DNA from 3 places in the Burkholderia sp. NRF60-BP8 genome. Region 1 is predicted to be linked to each of the others. Evidence: riboswitches for the same ligand, from Rfam matches in the RefSeq annotation. Region 1 holds a riboswitch; each other region holds the start of a gene.
What was found. Region 1 has a riboswitch for cobalamin ahead of WS54_RS06775 (TonB-dependent receptor domain-containing protein). Riboswitches for the same ligand answer to the same signal wherever they lie in the genome.
Positions count from the first base shown of each region.

Region 2: another riboswitch for cobalamin. It lies ahead of cobW (cobalamin biosynthesis protein CobW); the one in region 1 lies ahead of WS54_RS06775 (TonB-dependent receptor domain-containing protein).
Region 3: another riboswitch for cobalamin. It lies ahead of cobG (precorrin-3B synthase); the one in region 1 lies ahead of WS54_RS06775 (TonB-dependent receptor domain-containing protein).

Region 1 covers NZ_CP013372.1:1,467,015-1,473,852, reverse strand. Annotated here, with positions in the region: gene WS54_RS33930 (collagen-like triple helix repeat-containing protein) at 1-186, shown strand, start outside; gene WS54_RS06785 (Lrp/AsnC family transcriptional regulator) at 298-759, opposite strand; gene WS54_RS06780 (LysE family translocator) at 876-1,508, shown strand; gene WS54_RS06775 (TonB-dependent receptor domain-containing protein) at 1,669-3,597, opposite strand; cobalamin riboswitch at 3,813-4,005, opposite strand; gene WS54_RS06770 (hypothetical protein) at 4,208-4,456, opposite strand; gene WS54_RS06765 (threo-3-hydroxy-L-aspartate ammonia-lyase) at 4,574-5,548, opposite strand; gene WS54_RS06760 (helix-turn-helix transcriptional regulator) at 5,615-6,253, opposite strand; gene WS54_RS06755 (YbaK/prolyl-tRNA synthetase associated domain-containing protein) at 6,250-6,771, opposite strand.
Region 2 covers NZ_CP013373.1:1,763,050-1,769,887, forward strand. Annotated here, with positions in the region: gene WS54_RS21535 (TonB-dependent receptor) at 1-647, opposite strand, end outside; cobalamin riboswitch at 800-1,064, shown strand; gene cobW (cobalamin biosynthesis protein CobW) at 1,394-2,473, shown strand; gene cobN (cobaltochelatase subunit CobN) at 2,480-6,292, shown strand; gene WS54_RS21550 (ATP-binding protein) at 6,289-6,838, shown strand, end outside.
Region 3 covers NZ_CP013373.1:1,782,425-1,789,262, reverse strand. Annotated here, with positions in the region: gene WS54_RS21655 (MFS transporter) at 1-85, shown strand, start outside; gene cobM (precorrin-4 C(11)-methyltransferase) at 203-931, opposite strand; gene WS54_RS21645 (cobalt-precorrin-6A reductase) at 974-1,705, opposite strand; gene WS54_RS21640 (cobalt-precorrin-5B (C(1))-methyltransferase) at 1,702-2,790, opposite strand; gene WS54_RS21635 (bifunctional cobalt-precorrin-7 (C(5))-methyltransferase/cobalt-precorrin-6B (C(15))-methyltransferase) at 2,790-4,052, opposite strand; cobalamin riboswitch at 4,255-4,444, shown strand; gene cobG (precorrin-3B synthase) at 4,552-5,916, shown strand; gene WS54_RS21625 (precorrin-8X methylmutase) at 5,909-6,535, shown strand; gene WS54_RS21620 (precorrin-2 C(20)-methyltransferase) at 6,532-6,838, shown strand, end outside.

The DNA of each region.
Region 1 (6,838 bases):
GGCGCGAACGGCGCGGTGCCGATCTCCGGGTTGGTGACGAGCGTGGTCGGCGGCATCCCGGCCACCGTGCACGACGGCGCCGCGACCGGTACGGGGGGCAGCTCGCCGCTGGGCGGCCTCGCCAATCCGCTCGCGCCGGTGACGTCGCTGGTGGGCGGCCTGCTCGGCGGCGCGGTCGGCAAATAGCCGGCGCGTACCGATCGTCATGCGGCAACCGGCCGCGTGAGCGGGGACGGCCGCCATCGATCGTCGCCGGTCCCGGCCGGAACCGTCCGACGATCGCGAAACCGCAACTCGCTACCTGCGGTCGTCGCCGGGCTTCGCCGCCGGACGCGCCATCCCGCGCGCGGGCAGCGGCGTCGACATCACGATCGACGTGCGCGTTTCGCCGTACAGGTTGATGCGTTCGATCAGTCGTTCGAGATGGACCATGCTGACGGCGACGAACCGCATCACATACGAATCGGCGCCCGTCACGTGATGGCATTCGACGACTTCGGGGATCGTCTCCAGCAGCTTGAGGAACTTCGCTTTCGCCGGTTGCGGCACCGTGATGCCGATCAGCGCGCTCACTGGATAGCCGGCCGCGGAAGGATTGATCCGCGCGGTGTAGCCCTCGACCACACCGGCCGCTTCAAGACGCTTCACACGCTCCGTCGCCGCCGGCACCGACAGGTGAACCTGACGCGCGAGCTCCGTATAGCTGATGCGTCCGTTGTCCTGCAACAGCGCCAGTATCTTCCAGTCGAGATCGTCCATCGCAGCGGGGATTTTTAAGGTAGAGCCGCCATTTTTCCTTAAAAATTGCATTCAGCGGGGCGCGGACTTTCCCTACGATGCCTGTTCGATCCACGCGATGTCGCAAGGGGCAGGCGATGCTGTTCATCCAATCCGTCGTGATGGGGCTGTCGATCGCGGTGCCGGTCGGCCCGATCGGCATGCTGTGCATTCAGCGCAGCCTGAGCCGCGGCTTCCGGGCGGGCTTCGCGACGGGCATCGGCGCCGCGTGCGCCGACGCGATTTACGGCCTGCTCGGCGCGCTGGGCGTCGCGGGCGTCGTCACAGCGTTCCCGATGTTGACCGTCGGCCTGAAAATCGGCGGCGGCGCGTTTCTCGTGTGGCTCGCGTGGACCATCGCGCGCCAGGCGCCGGCCGCGCCGGCGGGGCAGCGCGCGTTGCCGCGCACGACCGTCCTGCGCGATTTCCTGACGACGTTCGGTCTCACGCTGTCGAACCCGATGACGATCGTGTCGTTCGTCGGGATCTTCGCGGCGCTCGGCCCGCTGCCGGGTGCGCGGGAAGGCGCGATGTGGGCGACCGTCGCGCGGATGGTCGCCGGCGTGTTCGTCGGCTCGGCCATGTGGTGGCTGTGCCTGAGCAGCGCGACCGCCGCGCTGCGCGCGAAGCTGTCGTTCGCATTCATGCACGGGCTGTCGTGCGTGTCGGCGGCCGTCGTCGCGGTATTCGGCGCGATCCAGCTGGTCGCCGGCGTGCGCGGGTTGATCTAGGCGTACGGGGCCGCGCGGGCCGACCGGATCTCCGGATCCGATCCCGCGATCCGGGCCGATGCCGATGTCGTCCTCATGCGCTTTTGCCGCGACGTCAATTTTCCGCGCGTGCCGGTGCGGCGCGTTGCGCCGATGCGCCGATGCGCCGATGCGCCGGGCGTCAGAACGTGTAGCTGACCTTGCCGAACGCGGTGCGCCCGAGCGTGTTGTAGCCGTACGCGGTCATGTATTGCCGGTCGAACAGGTTCGACAGCGACGCCGACACCGTCAGGTGCGAATCGATCCGGTACGACGCGCGCAGGCTCACCGTCAGGTACGACGCCAGATACTGCCGGTTGGCCGGATCGTCGAACGTCGAGCCGCCGTACAGCAGCGACGCACCGGTGCTCAACGCGTGCAGCTTCAGTTCGTCCCACGTGTGATCGACGTTCAGGCTGACCGTCTGGCGCGGCCGGCGGCTGAGCCAGGTCCGGTTGGTCTCGTCCTGCGGATTCAGGATGCCGACGGCCACGCTCACCGGCGTCGAGCGGCCGATCGTCCCCTTGTACGACAGGTCGATGCCGCGAATGTGCGAGCGGCCGATGTTCATCGGCGAGAACGTCGCCGGGTTGTACGCGATCAGGTTGTTGACGCGCGTGTCGTAGATCGCCGCGGTGAAGGTGCCGTACGCGGTATTCGCGTCGAGCGCGGCTTCGACCGACGTGCTGCGCTCCGGGCTGAGGGCCGGGTTGCCGTAGCCGGGGTAGTACAGGTCGTTGAACGTCGGCAGACGGAACGCATTGCCGTACGATACGCGCGCCGTATAGACCGGTGTGATCGCCCACGACAGCGCGGCGTTGCCGGTGTTCACGGCTTGCCCGGCGATGATCTCGTGACGGCCGGCGACGAACATCGTCACGCTGCCGAGCGTCGCCGACTGGTGCAGCGAAAACGCGGAGTCGTTGCGCGTCGGCACGCCGCCGGGAATGTCGACCGGCAGGAACGCCTGTTCGCGCGTGAAGTCGTAGGCGAGCTTCGATTCGCCCGACAGCGGCAGGCCGAACAGGTGAAACCCGTGCTCCTGATGGGTCAGCGACGTCGACGTGCTGATCCGCTGCGAGTTGATCTGGTCCGTCGCGAGAGCCGGGTTGTCCGCATGGATGAACTGGCGATCGTTCGCATAACCGAGCGACTGGTCGAACTGCGTATCGGGCGTGATGTCGAGATGGAACGCAACGCCGGTCGTCAACTGATGGTCCAGCTCGCGATTCGCGTAGCCGCTGTTGTCGTAGGACAGATCGGAGCGGTGATACAGCGCGAACGTCGAGATCGACCAGTTGTCGCGCGCATAGCCGAGCCGCGCATCGAGATCCTGCGCGTGATACGGATTGCGGCCGTCTTCGTGGCCGTAGAAGAACGGCCGCGTCGCGTCGATGCCGGCCGTGTTGTAGTCGTGCAGCCCGAGCGAATAGGTGAGCCCGCCGAGCGCGGCGAGCGGCCCCGTCGACGGCACCGTGCCCGACGTGCGGAACTGCGTGTCGAACGTCTTGTTCGAGCCGCCGCCGAACGACACGGTGGTCTGGTTCGGCTGGTTGGCGGCGCGGCGCGTGAACAACTGCACGACGCCGCCCATCGCGTTGTTGCCGAACGATGCGGCGGCCGGGCCGGAGATCACTTCGACGCGCTCGAACGCTTCGGTCGGCAGGTCGGCCCACGGCGCGATGCCGGTGGTCGGCGAGCCGATCCGGATGCCGTCGATGAACACGGCGACCTGGCTCGCCGACGCGCCGCGAATGCTGACCGACGCGGACGAGCCGGGCCCGCCGTTCTGCGCGACGGTCACGCCCGGCAGCGTCGCGAGCGCCTGCGTGATGCTCGGGTCGGTCGGCGACAGCCGGTCGAGATCCTCGCGCGTGAGCACCTGCGTCGACGCATAGCGCCGGTCGAACGATTCGGGCAGGTGCCGCGTGTCGGTCACGCTGATCGTCGGCAGGTCCGTGCCGTCGGCGGGCGCGGCGGGCCGTGCAGGCGCCGTGTCGCCGGCCGCGTGGGCGAGCGGGGACAACAGCGCGGTGGCGACGGACGTGGCGAGCAGGTGACGAATGGTCATGAGGCGGCGGGACAAAGCGTGAAGCGGGTACGGCGATCGTGAGCGCAAGGCGGACGGGGGGCGCATGCCGACGGCGTGTCGGTGCGACGCTTCCGGCCGGGAAGCGGATTCGGGAACGATGGACATCTGACGGATCCTGAGGTCGGGTCGTCCATGCAACGGGCGGCCGCCAACGGCGGTGCTTGCACATCGGGACACCCCGCCCGGTGCGGCTGCTGGACCTCGGGTCGATGGCAGGTCTCCTGGCTCGCGGGTCGCCATCCGTGCAGGCCTTCCCGGTTTCCCAGTGGCACGCGGTGGCACGGATTCGCCGCTCACAGTTGCGGGGGCAGCCGCAGATTCGAGGCGTTGCCTCGCCTGCGTTCCCTTTTGATCCCATCCCTGGGAACCATCAGCGCGCAAGGGTAATGGCGTGCATGTAGGCACGTCAATCGTTCGTCTGCGCGCGGATGCGAAAAAACGTCATCGATCGGCGTCGGCTTTCCGGATCCTTTCGTTCGACGTGCCCGGAGCGCGTTTCAGGTCTGAAGAAACGGCCGGGTTCGACCGCATGCCGTCGCGCCGGAGCCGGCTGCCGTCGCGCCGAATGTCGACGGTCGGGCGCGTGTCGTTACATATGCGTGCCGGCATGTGCGCGGCCGCCCGGGTCGCCGCCGCGGTTGGGCGGCGTATTGTTCTGATCGATCTTCGCGAGCACGAAGCCGGCGGGCGGCAATGCGGCGGACGAACGGTGCATCGCGTGCCCGACCGCGGGGTGAGGCGACGCGGCGGAAAAAACGGATGTCGTCACGCCCGGTTGAGCGAACGCCGACAGGGAAACGGCCGCCAGGGCGGCGGCGACGAACGCGTGCGTATTCATGACCACTCCTGCATGACTGACTTCGGGACGACCTAATCAGTCTAGGAGGCGAAACTTAACGCGACGTGAAGGCCGCGCTGCGCGCGCATGACAAGATCTTCATGCGCGCGCAGACGGTCAGGCCGGTGCCGACACCAGCGCGCAGAAGTTCTCGAGATCGACGTTGCCGCCGCTGATCACCACGCCGACGCGCTTGCCCTGCAGCGCATCCTTCATCCGCCGCACGGCGGCGAACGACAGGCAGCCGGTCGGCTCGACGACGATCTTCATACGGGTGGCGAAGAAGCGCATGCAGTCGACGAGTTCCGCGTCCGTCGCGGTCAGGATGTCGTCGACGTCGCGGCGCAGGATCGGAAACGTCAGGTTGCCGAGATGCTGCGTCTGCGCGCCGTCGGCGATCGTACGCGGCGTGTCGATGTGCACGATCGTGCCGGACCGGAGCGATTGCTGGGCGTCGTTGCCGGCTTCGGGCTCGACGCCGTACAGCTTCGCATGCGGCGACAGCGCACGCGTGGCGAGCGCGGTGCCCGACAGCAGTCCGCCGCCGCCGAGCGGCGTGAACACCGCGTCGAGCGGGCCGACTTCGTCGAACAGTTCCTTGGCCGCGGTGCCCTGGCCGGCGATCACGTCCGGGTGATCGTAGGGCGGCACCAGCGTGAGTCCGTGCTTCTCCGCGAGCGCGCGCCCGATCTGCTCGCGATCCTCGGTGTAGCGGTCGTAGGTCACGACGTTGCCGCCGTAGCCGCGCGTCGCGGCCATTTTCGCGGCCGGTGCGTCCTGCGGCATCACGATCGTCGCCGGAATGCCGAGGATGCGCGCGGACAGCGCGATCGCCTGCGCATGGTTGCCCGACGAGAACGCGACGACGCCGTGGCGCCGCTGTTCCGCGTTGAAGCGCGACAGCGCGTTGAACGCGCCGCGGAACTTGAACGCGCCCATGCGCTGCAGGTTCTCGCACTTGAAGAACACCTGCGCACCGAGTGCGTCGTCGACCGTGCGCGACGTCATCACCGGCGTGCGGTGTGCGTGGCCTTCGAGCCGGGCCGCGGCGGCGGCGACGTCGTCGTACGTGGGAAGAATCGGAGAGTTCATGGTCGCTCGAGGGTCGAAAAGATCAGTCAACGGGAAACTCGAAATGGGAAAGCCGGACGCGGCGCGTCACTTCGCGTCGTTGTAGACGGTGGCGCGCGACACGCCGAGATGCTGCGACACGATCTCCATCGCGCGGCGCACCTCGAGGAAGCCGTCGGCCTTCAGCGTCTGCATCAGCGCGCGGCGCTGGTCGGTCTTCAGCTCGCGCGGCGTGGTCGCGAGGCGCGTCGCGAATGCGTCGATGCGCTGCCGGATCGCGTCGGCGCTGGCCGGGTCGAGCGTTTCGACGACGGCTTCGCCGACCGTGCGGCAGAACTGGTTGAGCATGCCCTGGAAGCCGCGGAACAGCGTGACGTCGGCATTCAGGCACAGCGCGGCCACGTAGCGCCCGGTCGAATCCTTGATGCCGATCGACGTGCTTTTCGCGGTGCGGCCGTCGGCGAAGCGGTTCGGGTAATTCGCGAGCACCTGCGGGAAATCGTCGTCGGCGATGCGGGCGAGGCCGAGTTCGGTCGCGGGATCGCCGACCGCGCGTCCGGACAGGTTGTTGTGGATCGCGAGGATCGCATGCTCCGGCGTGCGCAGGTCGTGCACGACGACTTCGGTGAACGGCGCGAACATCTCGCCGAGCCCTTCGGCGATGCGCTGCACCTGCTCGATCAGCGATGCCTGCTCCGACTGCAGCGGTTTGCGGTTCGTGCTCATGCGCGGTCCCGGGAGGCGGGCGCGTCCGTCGTTTCCGGCCGCGTGATGTCGGCCAGCAGCGGGCGCGCGATGCGGATGTAGTCGGCCGCGTCGAGCACCACCGAGCGGTCGAGGCGGCCCGCGTTGAACGCGATCTCGGCGTTGCGCTCGACCAGCGCCGGATCGACGACGAGCGTCACGCTCGGGTCGAACGCGAATGGCGGCACGGCGCCCATCACGCAGCGCGTGACGGCGGCTGCGACGTCGGGCGACGCGAGCGTCGCCTTGCGCCGGCCCAACGCATCGGCGACCTTGCGGAAGTCGATCTTCAGGTGGCCGGGAATCACCGCGAGCGCGGCGGTGTCGCCGCCATCCTTGAACGTGCAGAGCATCGCCTTCGCGCCCTGTTCGGGGCGTGTGCCGCGCAGCGCGGCGATCGCATCGGATTTGCCTTCCGCCGGATGCTCGAGCACGCGGAACCGCGCGCCGGACGTATTCAGCAGTTCGCAAAGGGTATCGAAAACGGGAGAGTCGTTCATGTCGCTCCGGGGCGCAGGCCGACGCGCTGACGCACGCGTATCAAATAATCGTCCAAGTATAGACGTT
Region 2 (6,838 bases), on a different replicon from region 1:
AAGCTGCCTGCGTGTTCGCGGCCCGCATTGAGCCGCATGCTCCATGCGCTCGACAGCATCCGGTTGAGATCGACCGATGCGCCGAGCCGTCCGTAACTTCCGGTCGCCGCCGACACATGTCCGAAGTTTTCCGGCAACGGCTGCTTGGTGATCCGGTTGATGACGCCGCCGCCGCTGCCGCGCCCGTACAGCGCCGCGGCCGGTCCCTTCAGCACTTCGACGCGTTCGATATTGCCGAGACTGCGCACGTATTGCGCGTCGTCTCGCATGCCGTCGAGCAGCAGGTCGCCCGCGGCGGAAAAGCCGCGGATGCGGAACGCATCGAAGCGCGTATCCGACGTATTGGAAACACCCGGCACGCCGGCCAGCGCGTCGGCAAGCGTGCGGCCGCCATAGGACAGCGTTTCCTCGACCGGGACGCTGTCGATGGTTTGCGGTACGTCGCGCGGATCGCTCGCGGTGCGGGTCGCCGTGCTCACGCTTTCGGCGCGCGGATCGTTCGGATGGCGTCGGCTGCGCACCTCGAGCGCGGGCAGCTCGTCGTCGAACTCGGCCGCCGGGGCAGGGCAGGGAGCAACGCAGGCGATCGAGCACAGCGACAGGGCCAGCACAGGAAACCGCCGCCCGGATATCTGTCGTTTCGACATGGAAATTTAAGGATGACTGAGTGATTGCCTCACATGGCCGTTGCGTGATGGTTGGCTTCGTTATCGGGCGAAGTTTATCTTACGAAGTTGAAAACGACAATCATTCGCGTTTGCCGCCGACCGCTCGCCTTGACGCTCCCCGCACCGCCGCCTACACTCGCACGCGTTTTGGTGCTCGCGCGCGCCGCTCCGGCGCACGCAGTTAAACGGGAAACAGGAAGCCTGCCTGCGCCGCAGTCGAGCCAACCTGTGCTGCCCCCGCAACGGTAAGCGAACGTGTCGCGCGCAGCGCGATGCAGCGCCGCTTCGCCGCATGCCCCGCGCATGCGGACGACCGCCACTGGATGCCGCGCGTATCCGGGAAGGCGAAGCGGCGTGTTCGTCAGCCCGGATACCGGCCTAAACGTTGGGGTTCAGCGCCGCGGGGAGGCGGCGCATCGTCCACGGCCGCAGCAGGCCCGACGCCCGGTGTTCGACGCTTCCTTCGTCCATCTGCCGCCGCGCGCACGCGAGTGGCCGCCGTGGCGAACGGCAGGCGGCGCGGGGCGGGGCCGGCGGCAGCCGTGTTGACATTCACGATGTCGACCGTTCGCAAGGAAGCACCATGCCCGATTCGTTGTTCCGCCCGTCCTGCGGCTGTCCGGCCGGACCGCGCGGCGATCTTCCCGCGTCCCGTCCCGTGAATGGCCGCGCCGCCACCGACGCGACGCCCCCGGCCTGATTCCATTCCCGTCACAGGACCTACCATGACCCTACGCAAGCTTCCCGTCACGATCGTCACGGGCTTTCTCGGCAGCGGCAAGACGACGCTGATGCGCCATATCCTGCAGCACGCCGAAGGCCGCCGCATCGCGGTGATCGTCAACGAATTCGGCGAGCTCGGCATCGACGGCGAAATCCTCAAGGGCTGCGGCATCGGCTGCGACGATGCTCAGGGCGAGGCATCGGGCCAGTTGTACGAACTCGCGAACGGCTGCCTGTGCTGCACCGTGCAGGAAGAGTTCTATCCGGTGATGGAAGCGCTCGTCGAGCGCCGCGCGGACATCGATCACGTGCTGATCGAGACGTCGGGTCTCGCGCTGCCGAAGCCGCTCGTGCAGGCGTTCAACTGGCCGACGATCCGCAACAGCTTCACGGTCGACGCGGTCGTGACCGTCGTCGACGGGCCGGCCGCCGCGAGCGGCCAGTTCGCGGAAAACCCGCAGGCCGTCGACGCGCAGCGCCGCGCCGATCCGAATCTCGACCACGAATCGCCGCTGCACGAACTGTTCGCCGATCAGCTGTCGTCCGCCGATCTCGTGATCGTGAACAAGGCCGACCTGGTCGGCGACGCCGAGTTCGCGCGGATCGAAACCGCGATCCGCGACGAGATCCCACCGCAGGTGAAGATCGTGCGCGCGACGCGCGGCGAGCTCGACCTCGCGATGCTGCTCGGGTTGGAGTCGGCATCGGAGGACACGATCCACCTGCGTCACGACCATCACGGTGCGGCCGACGACGGCGATCACGATCACCATCACGACGATTTCGATTCGGTGGTGGTGTCGGGCGACGCCGGCACGCGCGAAGCGACGATCGCCGCGCTGCAGCGCGTGGTCGAAGCGCACACGATCTATCGCGCGAAAGGCTTCGCCGCGCTGCCCGGCGCGCCGATGAGGCTCGTGATCCAGGGCGTCGGCCGCCGCTTCGACAGCTATTTCGACCGCCGCTGGCAGGACGGCGAAACGCGCGCGAGCCGCTTCGTGCTGATCGGCGAGGATCTCGACGCAGCCGCGCTGCAACGCGCGTTCGACGCCGCGTGCGCGGCCGAGCCGCAACAGGCGTAACGCACGATGCATCTGCTGCGCACCACGCCGGGCGGCTTCGTCGACGATACGCAGGGCGTCGTCCGGATCGACCAGCAGCCGGCCGACATCGTCATCCTGAGTTCGGCCGACACGACGCTGTCGTTGCTCGCGAGCGTCGTGCCGCACTTGCCGGCCGGGTTCCCGAGCGTGCGGCTCGCGAACGTCACGTTCCTGCGGCAGCCGGCGTCGGTCGATTTCTACGTCGACGACGTGCTGCGTCACGCGAAGACGGTCGTGATCGATCATCTCGGCGGCGAAGCGTACTGGCCGTACGGGATCGAGCAGGCCGTGTCGCTCGCGTCGAAGCGCGGGCAACGGCTCGCGATGTTCTCGGGCGACCTGCAGGAGGACCCGAACCTCGTCGCGAAGAGCACGGTCGGGGCCGAGCTATGCCGGCTGTGGTGGCGCTACCTGCGCGAAGGCGGCGTGCACAACGCCGACGCGCTGCTGCGCAGCATCGCGTTTCACACGTTCGGCTTCGGCGACGAACCCGAACCGCCGCGGCCGCTGCCCGCCGCCGCGCTGTATCACCCGGCGCGCGACCGCGCGAGCGTCGACGACTGGCGGCCGCGCTGGACGCCCGGCGCGCCGGTCGTCGCGATCCTGTTCTATCGCGCGCACTGGCAGGCCGCGAACACGGCGGTGTTCGACGCGCTGGCCGACGCACTGATCGACCAAGGGCTGAATCCGCTGCCGATCGCGGTGACGTCGCTGAAGGACGCGGTGAGCCGCGAGGTCATCACGCAACTCTGCGACACGCACGACGTCGCGCTCGTGCTGAATACCACCGCGTTCGCGGCCGGCGCGATCGACAGCCCCGGGCACGACGTGCTCGCCGGCGACGCGCCGGTGCTGCAGGTGATCCTGTCCGGCGGCAATCGCGACGCGTGGGTGGCCGACAACCAGGGCCTGCACGCACGCGACATCGCGATGCATATCGCGCTGCCCGAAGTCGACGGGCGCATCGTCACGCGCGCGGTGAGCTTCAAGGGGCTCGCGTATCGCTGCCCGCATACCGAGGTCGACGTCGTGCGCTACCAGCCGGATGCCGAGCGGATCGCGTTCGTCGCGGCGCTCGCACGCGGCTGGTGCCGGCTGCGCACGCTGGACAATGGCGACAAGCGCATCGCGCTGATTCTCGCGAACTATCCGCAAAGCGAAGGGCGCATCGGCAACGGCGTCGGGCTCGACACACCGGCCTCCGCGCTGCGCGTGCTCGCGGCGTTGCGCGACGCGGGCTATACGGTGGCCGACCTGCCGGCCGACGGCGACGCGCTGATCGCGCGGCTCACCGAAGGCGTGACCAACGACGCGGCCGTGCACGCGCTGCGACCGGCGTTCCAGAGCTTCCCGCTGGCCGACTACGTCGCGCATTTCGCGCGGCTGCCGGCGGCCGTGCGCGACGCGCTGAACGCGCGCTGGGGGCCGCCTGAAGCCGACCCGACGCTGCGGCAAGGGCGTTTCACGATCGCCGGCTGGCGCGCGGGCAACGTATTCGTCGGCATCCAGCCGTCGCGCTCGCGCGACGAGAACGACTACGCGAGCTATCACGATGCGGAGCTCGTGCCGCCGCATGCGTATCTCGCGTTCTATTTCTGGCTGCGCGATGCGTATCGCGTCGACGCGGTCATCCATCTCGGCAAGCACGGCAATCTCGAATGGCTGCCGGGCAAGAGCGTCGCGCTGTCCGACGCGTGCTGGCCCGACCTGACGCTCGGGCCGCTGCCGCACCTGTATCCGTTCATCGTCAACGATCCGGGCGAGGGCAGCCAGGCGAAGCGGCGCGCACAGGCGGTGATCGTCGATCACCTGATGCCGCCGCTCACGCGCGCGGAAAACTACGGCCCGCTGCAGGATCTCGAACGGCAGGTCGACGAATACTACGAAGCGTTGATGGTCGATGCGCGGCGCGCGAAGCTGTTGCGCAAGACGATTCTCGCGACGATCGCCGAGCATCGGCTGCACGACGAACTGAGCGTGTCGCCGCCGCGCGACGCGGGTGACGAGGATGCACTGCTCACGCGGGTCGACGCATGGCTGTGCGAGTTGAAGGAAGCGCAGATTCGCGACGGGCTGCACGTGTTCGGCGCGTCGCCGCTCGAGCGCCAGCGGCGCGACACGCTGCTCGCGCTCGCGCGCTTTCCGGTCGGCGACGGCAAGGGCGAACGGGCCGGGCTGATCGGCGCGCTCGCGCGCGATCTCGCGCTCGGCGACGCTTTCGATCCGCTCGCGGCCGACTGGGCCGCGCCGTGGACGGGGCCGCGGCCGACCGTCCTGCAGGCGCTCGACGCGTCGCCGTGGCGTCATGCGGGCGATACGCGCGAGCGGCTCGAACGGCTTGCGCAGCATTGGCTCGACACCGTGTGCAGAACCGAATCCGTCGAGGATCCCGGCATCGCGATTCCGCCGCCCGGCGCATGGCCGCATACGCTCGCGGTGATCGAACGCGTGCGCACGATGCTGTTGCCCGCGCTCGACGCCTGCGGCGGCGAGGAAATGCGTCAGCTGCTGCGCGGGCTCGACGGCCGTTTCGTGCCGCCGGGGCCGAGCGGCTCGCCGTCGCGTGGCCGTCCCGACGTGCTGCCGACCGGCCGCAACTTCTACTCGGTCGATACGCGCGCGGTGCCGACGCAGGCCGCGTGGTCGCTCGGCCTGAAATCCGCGCAGCAATTGATCGAGCGCCATCTGCAGGATCACGGCGACTATCCGCGCGCGATCGGGCTGTCGGTGTGGGGGACGGCCACGATGCGCACCGGCGGCGACGACATCGCGCAGGCATTCGCGCTGATCGGCGTGCGGCCGAAATGGGCGCACGGCAGCCACCGCGTGACCGACTTCGAGATCCTGCCGATCGAGATCTTCGACCGGCCGCGCATCGACGTGACGCTGCGCGTGTCGGGTTTCTTCCGCGACGCGTTCCCGAACCTGATGCACCTGTTCGACGCGGCCGTGCAGGCCGTCGCCGCGCTCGACGAGCCCGAGGCGCTGAACCCGATCCGCGCGCGCATCGAGCGCGAACGCGCGGCATGGATCGCGCAGGGCGTGGCGCCCGACGAAGCGCGGCGCCGCGCCGGCTGGCGCGTGTTCGGCGCGCGGCCGGGCAGCTACGGCGCGGGCCTGCAGGACCTGATCGACCAGCGCCGCTGGCAGACCGACGCCGATCTCGCGGACGCCTACCGCCGATGGGGCGGCCACGCGTACGCGCAGAACAGCGCGGGCGACGCGGCGGCCGAAGTGTTCGGAGAACGGCTGGCGACGATCGACGTCGTCGTGCAGAACCAGGACAGTCGCGAGCACGACATCCTCGATTCGAACGACTACTACCAGTTCCAGGGCGGGATGACGGCGGCGGTGCGGCACCTGTCCGGACAGCAGCCGAGCATCTACCACGGTGACCATGCGAACCCGGTCGCGCCGAAGATGCGCACGCTGCGCGAGGAAATCGCGCGCGTGATCCGCTCGCGCGTCGTCAACCCGAAATGGCTCGACGGCGTGAAGCGTCACGGCTACAAGGGCGCGGCCGAGCTGGCCGCGACCGTCGACTATCTGTACGGCTATGACGCGACCGCACGCGTGCTGTCGGATCACCAGTACGCGCTCGTCGCCGACGCGTACCTGTTCGACGACGCCACCCGCGCGTTCCTCGAACGGCACAACCCGAAGGCGCTGCACGGGATCTGCGAACGCTTCGTCGAGGCGATGCAGCGCGGCCTGTGGCAGCAGCCGGGCGACTATCGCGAGCGGATCGAAGCGGTCTGGCTCGCGAGCGAACAACTTCAGGAAGGGGGGCGGCGATGACCGATCCGACGACGCACCGCGCCCGCGCGGTTTTTCCGTTTGCGGCGCTCGTCGCGCAGGACGCGTTGCAGCAGGCACTGCTGCTTGCCGCGATCGACCCGTCGCTCGGCGGCGTGCTCGTGAGCGGGCCGCGCGGCACCGCGAAATCGACGGCCGCGCGCGGCCTCGCGGAGCTGTTGCCGGAAGGGCAGTTCGTCACGCTGCCGTTGTCGGCGAGCGACGAGCAGGTGACGGGCACGCTCGATCTCGCGCATGCGCTGGCCGAAAACGGCGTGCGCTTCCGGCCGGGCCTGCTGGCTCGCGCGCATCTCGGCGTGCTGTATGTCGACGAAGTGAACCTGCTCGCCGACGGGCTCGTCGATACGCTGCTCGACGTCGCCGCGAGCGGCGTGAACATCGTCGAGCGCGATGGCGTGTCGCACGCGCACGACGCGCGTTTCGTGCTGGTCGGCACGATGAATCCCGAGGAGGGCGAGCTGCGCCCGCAGTTGCTCGACCGCTTCGGGCTGATGGTCGAACTGGAGAACTGTTTCGACGCCGCCCAGC
Region 3 (6,838 bases), on a different replicon from region 1:
CGCGATGGCGTGCCTGTGTGTCGTGCTGTTCGTGCTCGCGTCCGGGTTTGCGCCAAAACTGGTGCGGCACGTCGCGCGGGCCTGAGCGACGCCGCGGGCCAGCGGCGCGGGTGCCTGCATGCCCGGTGTCGTCCCCGGCATGCTCGCACCGGCAATATCCTCGCGGCCCGTCCAGATACCCGGCTCCACGGCGCGGGCGCGTTCAGCCCGCGCTCGCGTACAGCGTCGAATCCGCGAACCCGTCGGCGTCGAGCACGCGGCCAATCAGGATCAGCGCGGTGCGCTCGATCTGCGTGCCCTGCACCTTGCCGACGATGTCGGCCAGCGTGCCCGTCACGCGCTCCTCGTCGGGCCAGCTCGCGCGATAGATCACCGCCACCGGGCAATCGGCGCCGTAATGCGGCAGCACTTCGTCGACGATGCGCGCGAGATGGCGCACGCCGAGATGGATCGCGAGCGTCGCGCGGTGCGCGGCGAGCGAGCCGAGCGCTTCGCCTTCCGGCATCGTCGTCTTGCCCGCGAAGCGCGTGAGGATCACCGTCTGCGCGACGCCGGGCAGCGTCAGCTCGACGCCGAGCGCCGCCGCGCACGCGGCCGTGGCCGTCACGCCCGGCACGATTTCGTACGGAATTCCGAGCGCTTTCAGGCGGCGGATCTGCTCGCCGATCGCACCATACAGCGACGGGTCGCCCGAATGCACGCGCGCGACGTCCTGCCCTTTCGCATGCGCGGCGGCGAGCAGCGCGACGATCGCATCGAGGTCGAGTTCGGCCGTGTTGACGACCTGCTCCGCGCGATGACCGTCGAGCACGGCGGCCGGCACGAGCGAGCCCGCATACAGGATCACCGGGCACGTGCGCACGAGGCGCTGGCCCTTCACCGTGATCAGCTCCGGGTCGCCGGGGCCGGCGCCGATGAAATACACCGTCATCGAAATTTCTCCGTCAATTCGTGGGATGACCGCTGCGTCGCGTCAGGCGCGCGCGGCCGGATCGAGTGCGTCGACGAGCGCCGCGACCGAGTCGAACGCACGGTCGGCATCGGGCAGCGGCGGCCGGCGCAGCATCACGACCGGCAGCCTGCGTTCGCGTGCGACGTCGAGCTTGGCCTCGGTGGCCGCGCCGCCGCTGTTCTTGCTGACGACGACGTCGATCCCCGCCAGCGCGAACAGCGCGCGCTCGCCGTCGGGCGTGAACGGCCCGCGCGCGGCGACGACCTGCGCGCGGGCGTTGCCGGGATGCGCGTCGAGGCAGCGCACGAGCCAGAACTGGTGCGGCGGGATCGTGTCGAGATGCGCGAGCGGTTCGCGGCCGAGCGTGAACAGCGGGCGCCTGAACGGCGCGAGCGCGGCCTCGATGCCGGCCCAGTCGTCGACCATCCGCCAGTCGTCGCCCGGTTGCGGCGTCCACGGCGCGCGGCGCAGCGCCCAGAGCGGCACGCCCGCGTCGCGCGTCGCCGCCGCGGCGTTCGCGCTGATTTGCGCGGCATACGGATGCGTCGCGTCGATCACGAGGCCGATGCCGGCGTCGCGAAGATACGCGGCGAGCCCGGCTGCGCCGCCGAAACCGCCGACGCGCACGTCGCAGCGCAGATCGTCGGGCGTCTTGCCGAGGCCGGCGAGACTATAAACATGATGCGGGCCGAGCGCACGCGCGATTTTCAGCGCATCGCCGGTGCCGCCGAGCAGCAGAATGCGCGGGCTCATCGCGCCTCCCCGACGAAGCGGCCCTGCCGGTCGATCGCGAACATCTCGACCGCGACCGACGGCGGCACGATGTCGCGCGCCACCTGCAACGCATGGGCGCAAACGAGATCGCCGAGCGGCACGCCATCGGTTTGCGCGAGTTTCAACGCTTCCTGGCTCGTGTTCGCGGCGCGCATCGCGGCCTGCAGCGCATCGCTCGCGCCGGCTTCGGCCGCCCATTGCGCGAGCAGCGGCAGATCGATGCTCGAATGGCGACTGTGCAGGTCGAGATGGCCGGCCGCGAGCTTGCTCAGCTTGCCGAAGCCGCCGCACATCGACAGACGCGCGACCGGCGCGCGCCGCAGGTGCTTGAGCACCGCGCCCGCGAAGTCGCCCATCTCGATCAGCGCCATGTCGGGCAGACGGTAGTGCGCGCGCATCGCGTCCTCGCTCGCGTTGCCGGTGCAGGCGGCGATGTGCGCGATGCCGTTCGCTCGCGCGACGTCGATGCCCTGATGGATCGACGCGATATAGGCCGAACACGAGAACGGCCGCACGATGCCGGTCGTGCCGAGGATCGACAGCCCGCCGACGATGCCCAGGCGCGGGTTCATCGTCTTCAGCGCGAGCGCCTCGCCGCCGTCGACGCCGATCGTCACGTCGAAGCCGCCCGCGTAGCCGTGCTCGGCGGCGAGCGCTTCCAGGTGCGTGGTCATCATCCGGCGCGGCACCGGGTTGATCGCCGGCTCGCCGACCGGCAGCGTGAGCCCCGCCCGCGTGACCGTGCCGACGCCCGGCCCCGCATGAAAGCGCACGCCGGACGCCGCCGCGAGCGCGACGCGCGCGAAGATCAGCGCGCCGTGCGTGACGTCCGGATCGTCGCCGGCATCCTTGATCGTGCCGGCTTCGGCGCCGTCGGCCGTGGCGCGGCAGAATTCGAGCCGCATCATCACGCGCTGGCCCTTCGGCAGCACGATCTCGACCGCGTCGTCCGCGTGGCCCGCGAGCAGCAGTCGCGCGGCCGCGAGCGACGTCGCGGTCGCGCAACTGCCGGTCGTGTAGCCGAAGCGCAGCGGCGCGGGCTGTTCGGGCGTTTCGTCGCGCATCACGCGTCCGTTGCGTTCGACGGATTCGACGGGGTCGACGAGCCGGCCGTATCGGCCGCGTCGGGCTTGCGCACGTCGTACAGCGTGACCGGCAGCGGTTGTCGCCACGTGTCGAAGCGGCCGAGCGGTTCGGCATGCGCGAGCGACACGCGCGTGAGCGTGCCGCCGTGCACGTCGCGCCACGCGGCGAGCGCCATCTCGCCCTGCAGCGTGACCGCGTTCGCGACGAGCCGCCCGCCGGGTTTCAGCGACGCCCAGCACGCGTCGAGCACGCCGGGCGCCGTCGCGCCGCCGCCGATGAAGATCGCGTCGGGCGCGGCGAGCCCCGCGAGCGCAGCGGGCGCACGGCCCGCGACGAGTTGCAGGCCCGGCACGCCGAGCGTCTCGCGGTTGTGTTCGATGAAGCGCTGCCGCTCCGCATGCCCTTCGATCGCGATCGCCTGGCACGATGGATGCGCGCGCATCCATTCGATGCCGATCGAGCCGCTGCCGGCGCCGACGTCCCACAGCAGTTCGCCGGGCGCGGGCGCGAGTCGCCCGAGCGTCATCGCGCGCAGGTCGCGCTTGGTGAGCTGGCCGTCGTGACGGTACGCGTCGTCGGGCAGGCCGGGCGTGAGCGCGCGGCGCGGTGCGTCGGGGCCCGCCTGACAGTCGAGCGCGACGAGATTGAGCGCGGCGGCTTCGTCGACGTTCCAGTCTTGCGCGAGGCCATCGATCCGTCGCTCGAGCGGGCCGCCGAGGTGTTCGAACACGCTGACGCGCGTCGGCCCGAAACCGCGGGCGGCGAGTTCGGCCGCGACGGCGGCCGGCGTGCGGCCGTCGGCGCTCAGCACGAACAGGCGCCGGCCCGGCAGCAGATGGCGCGCCAGCGTCGCGAGCGGCCGCCCGACGAGCGAGACCGCGCCCACGTCCTGCAGCGCCCAGCCGAGGCGCGCGGCCGCGAGCGACAGCGACGACGGCGCGGGCAGCACGCGCCATTCGTCGGGAGAAAGCACACGGGCGAGCGTCGCGCCGACGCCGAACAGCATCGGGTCGCCGCTCGCGAGCACGCACACGGGCGCGCCGCGGCGTGCGAGCAGCCCCGACAGGTCGAACGGCGACGGCCATGCTTCGCGCGTCGCGCGCAGCCGTGCGGGCAGCATGTCGAGATGCCGTTTCGCGCCGACCACGCGCGTCGCGTCGAGCAGCGCGCGCCGCGCGTGGCGTCCGAGCCCCGCGTAACCGTCGTCGCCGATGCCCACTACCGTCAGCCACGCCGTCATCCACCCTTCCCCATCGTTCGATTTCATCGTGTCGCCGCGCGGCCCCGAAAGCGCCGATGCGGCCGTCCGCATGGCGAAAAACGGCATGGTACCGTGTTCCACTCCGCGTTTCATCCGGCCGCCCGCTCGCCCCCGGGCATTGCCTGCGCCGCCCGCCGCGAACGGCCAGCCGGTCGCGAATCGCGGCCGAAATCGGGTATCCTACGGCCGTTCGTTCGCCGGTGCCCTTCGGGGCCGAAGAGGGAACACAGGGCGCACCGCGCGCCGCTGTGGCTGCCCCCGCAACTGTAGACAGCGAGCCGATCCCCCCTCATGCCACTGGTTTCACCGGGAAGGCCGGGAGCCGGCGCCGACCTGTCAGCCAGGAGACCTGCCGGCCAGAAAGTGCGTGCGTGCCAGTCGGCGTCGGGCGGGGTGTACCGATGCGTTGGCCGCGGCGCCACACTGTTGCGCTATCCCGTTGAGTTCCGTTCCCGATTCGATTCCTGCGTCGTCCGTCGTGCGCCCGTCGGCCTGCCCGGGGCTCGTGCGCGTGGTCGCGGCCGCCGACGGCGGGCTGTGCCGGATCAAGCTGCCGGGCGGCCGGCTCGACGCGCGCCAGGCGCGCGCGATCGCCGCCGCCGCGCGCCTGTACGGCTCCGGCGCGATCGATGCGACCAATCGCGCGAATCTCCAGCTGCGCGGCATTCGCGACGGCGCGGCCGATGCGCTGGCGCGCGCGTTGCTCGATGCGGGGCTCGGCCCGCGCGCAAGCGCCGACGACGCCACCATCGTCAATGCGGCCGCGCTCGCGGCGAGCGACGACGTCCGCAACGTGATGTTGAGCCCGCTCGCCGGGCACGACCCCGCCGCACTCGTCGATAGTTACGCGCTCGCCGTGCCGCTGCTCGACATGCTCGCGAGCGAGCCGCGTCGCGGCGAATTGTCGCCGAAATTCTCGATTCAGCTCGACGGCGGCGAAACGGTCGCGGCGCTCGATCATCAGCACGACATCTGGCTGGCCGCGTGGCGCCGCGGCGACGGCGCGGTACGCCTGGCGGCGGGGCTGGCCGGCTGTCCGCCGGTGGCGCACGGCGATCGGCCCGCTTCGGTCGACGTGTCCGTCGATCAGGGCGTGGCACTGGTTCGCGCGCTGCTGCTCGCGTTCCTCGATCTCGCGCCGGCCGACGTCACGCGGATGCGCGCATTGCTTGCGACGTGCGGCGAGCCCACGCTGCTCGCGCGCGCGCAACACTACCTGCCCTTCCCGCTCGCGGCCGATCCGGCGCTTGCCGGCTGGCGGCGCACGCGCGTCGACCCAGCGCTGCGTTTCGGCGCCCGCCCGTCGCGCGACACGGCGCGTTGCAGCGTCGGCGCGCAATTCGCGCTCGGGCGGCTCGACGCGACGCAACTGGAGCGGCTCGCCGTACTGGCCGAAGCCGACGGCGACGGCACGCTGTCGATGACGCCGTGGCAAGGCGTGTTCGTGCACGGCGTGCCGAACGAGCGCGCGGCTGCGATGCGCGACGCACTCGCGTCGCTCGGCCTCGTGTGCGCGTCGTCCGACCCGCTGGCCGCGCTCGTCGCCTGCACCGGCAGCACGGGCTGCGCGAAAGCGCGCGCCGACACGAAACACGACGCGCGCGCACTCGCCGCGCGCGTCGGCCATCCGCTCGACGTGCATCTGACCGGTTGCGAGCGCCACTGCGCGCTGCCGCACCCGGCCACCCATACGCTCGTCGCGGTGGCGCCCGCGCATTACGACCTTTACCGGCGCGACGCGGCCGCGGGCTTCGGCGCCCCACTCGCGCGCCATCTGACGATTGATCAGGCCGCGGTCCGACTCATGGACGCGCGGCACAGCCAGGACACCACCGATGCTTGACTACATTCGCGACGGGCAGGAAATCTACCGCCAGTCGTTCGCGACGATCCGCGCCGAGGCCGACCTGTCGCGGGTTCCGCCCGATCTCGAGAAACTCGCGGTGCGCGTGATCCACGCGTGCGGGATGGTCGACGTCGTGTACGACCTGCGCTTCTCGGCCGGTGCCGGTGCGGCCGGCCGCGCGGCGCTCGCGGCCGGCGCGCCGATCCTGTGCGACGCGAGGATGGTCGCCGAAGGCATCACGCGCGCGCGGCTGCCGGCGGCCAATCGCGTGATCTGCACGCTCGGCGAGCCGGAGGTGCCCGACCTCGCACGGCACCTCGGCAACACGCGTTCGGCCGCCGCGCTCGAACTGTGGCGCCCGCATCTCGCGGGCAGCGTCGTCGCGATCGGCAACGCGCCGACCGCGCTGTTCCACCTGCTCGACATGATCGACGCCGGCGCGCCACGCCCCGCGCTGATCCTCGGTTTCCCGGTCGGCTTCATCGGCGCGGCCGAATCGAAGGCGATGCTCGATGCCGACAGCCGCGGCGTGCCGTACGTCGCGCTGCTCGGCCGGCGCGGCGGCAGCGCGATGGCCGCTGCCGCGGTCAATGCGCTGGCGACGGAGGTCGAATGACGCGCGCGCACGGACGGCTGTTCGGGGTCGGCGTCGGCCCCGGCGATCCCGAACTGATGACGATCAAGGCGCTGCGCGTGCTGCAGGCGGCGCCCGTGGTCGCGTATTTCGTCGCGAAAGGCAAGAAAGGCAATGCGTACGGCATCGTCGAAGCGCACCTGCTCGACGGGCAGACGCAATTGCCGCTCGTCTATCCGGTGACGACCGAGGCGCTGCCGCCGCCGCTGTGCTACGAGACGGTGATCGCCGATTTCTACGACACCGCGGCCGAGATCGTCGCGGCGCACCTCGATGCGGGCCGCG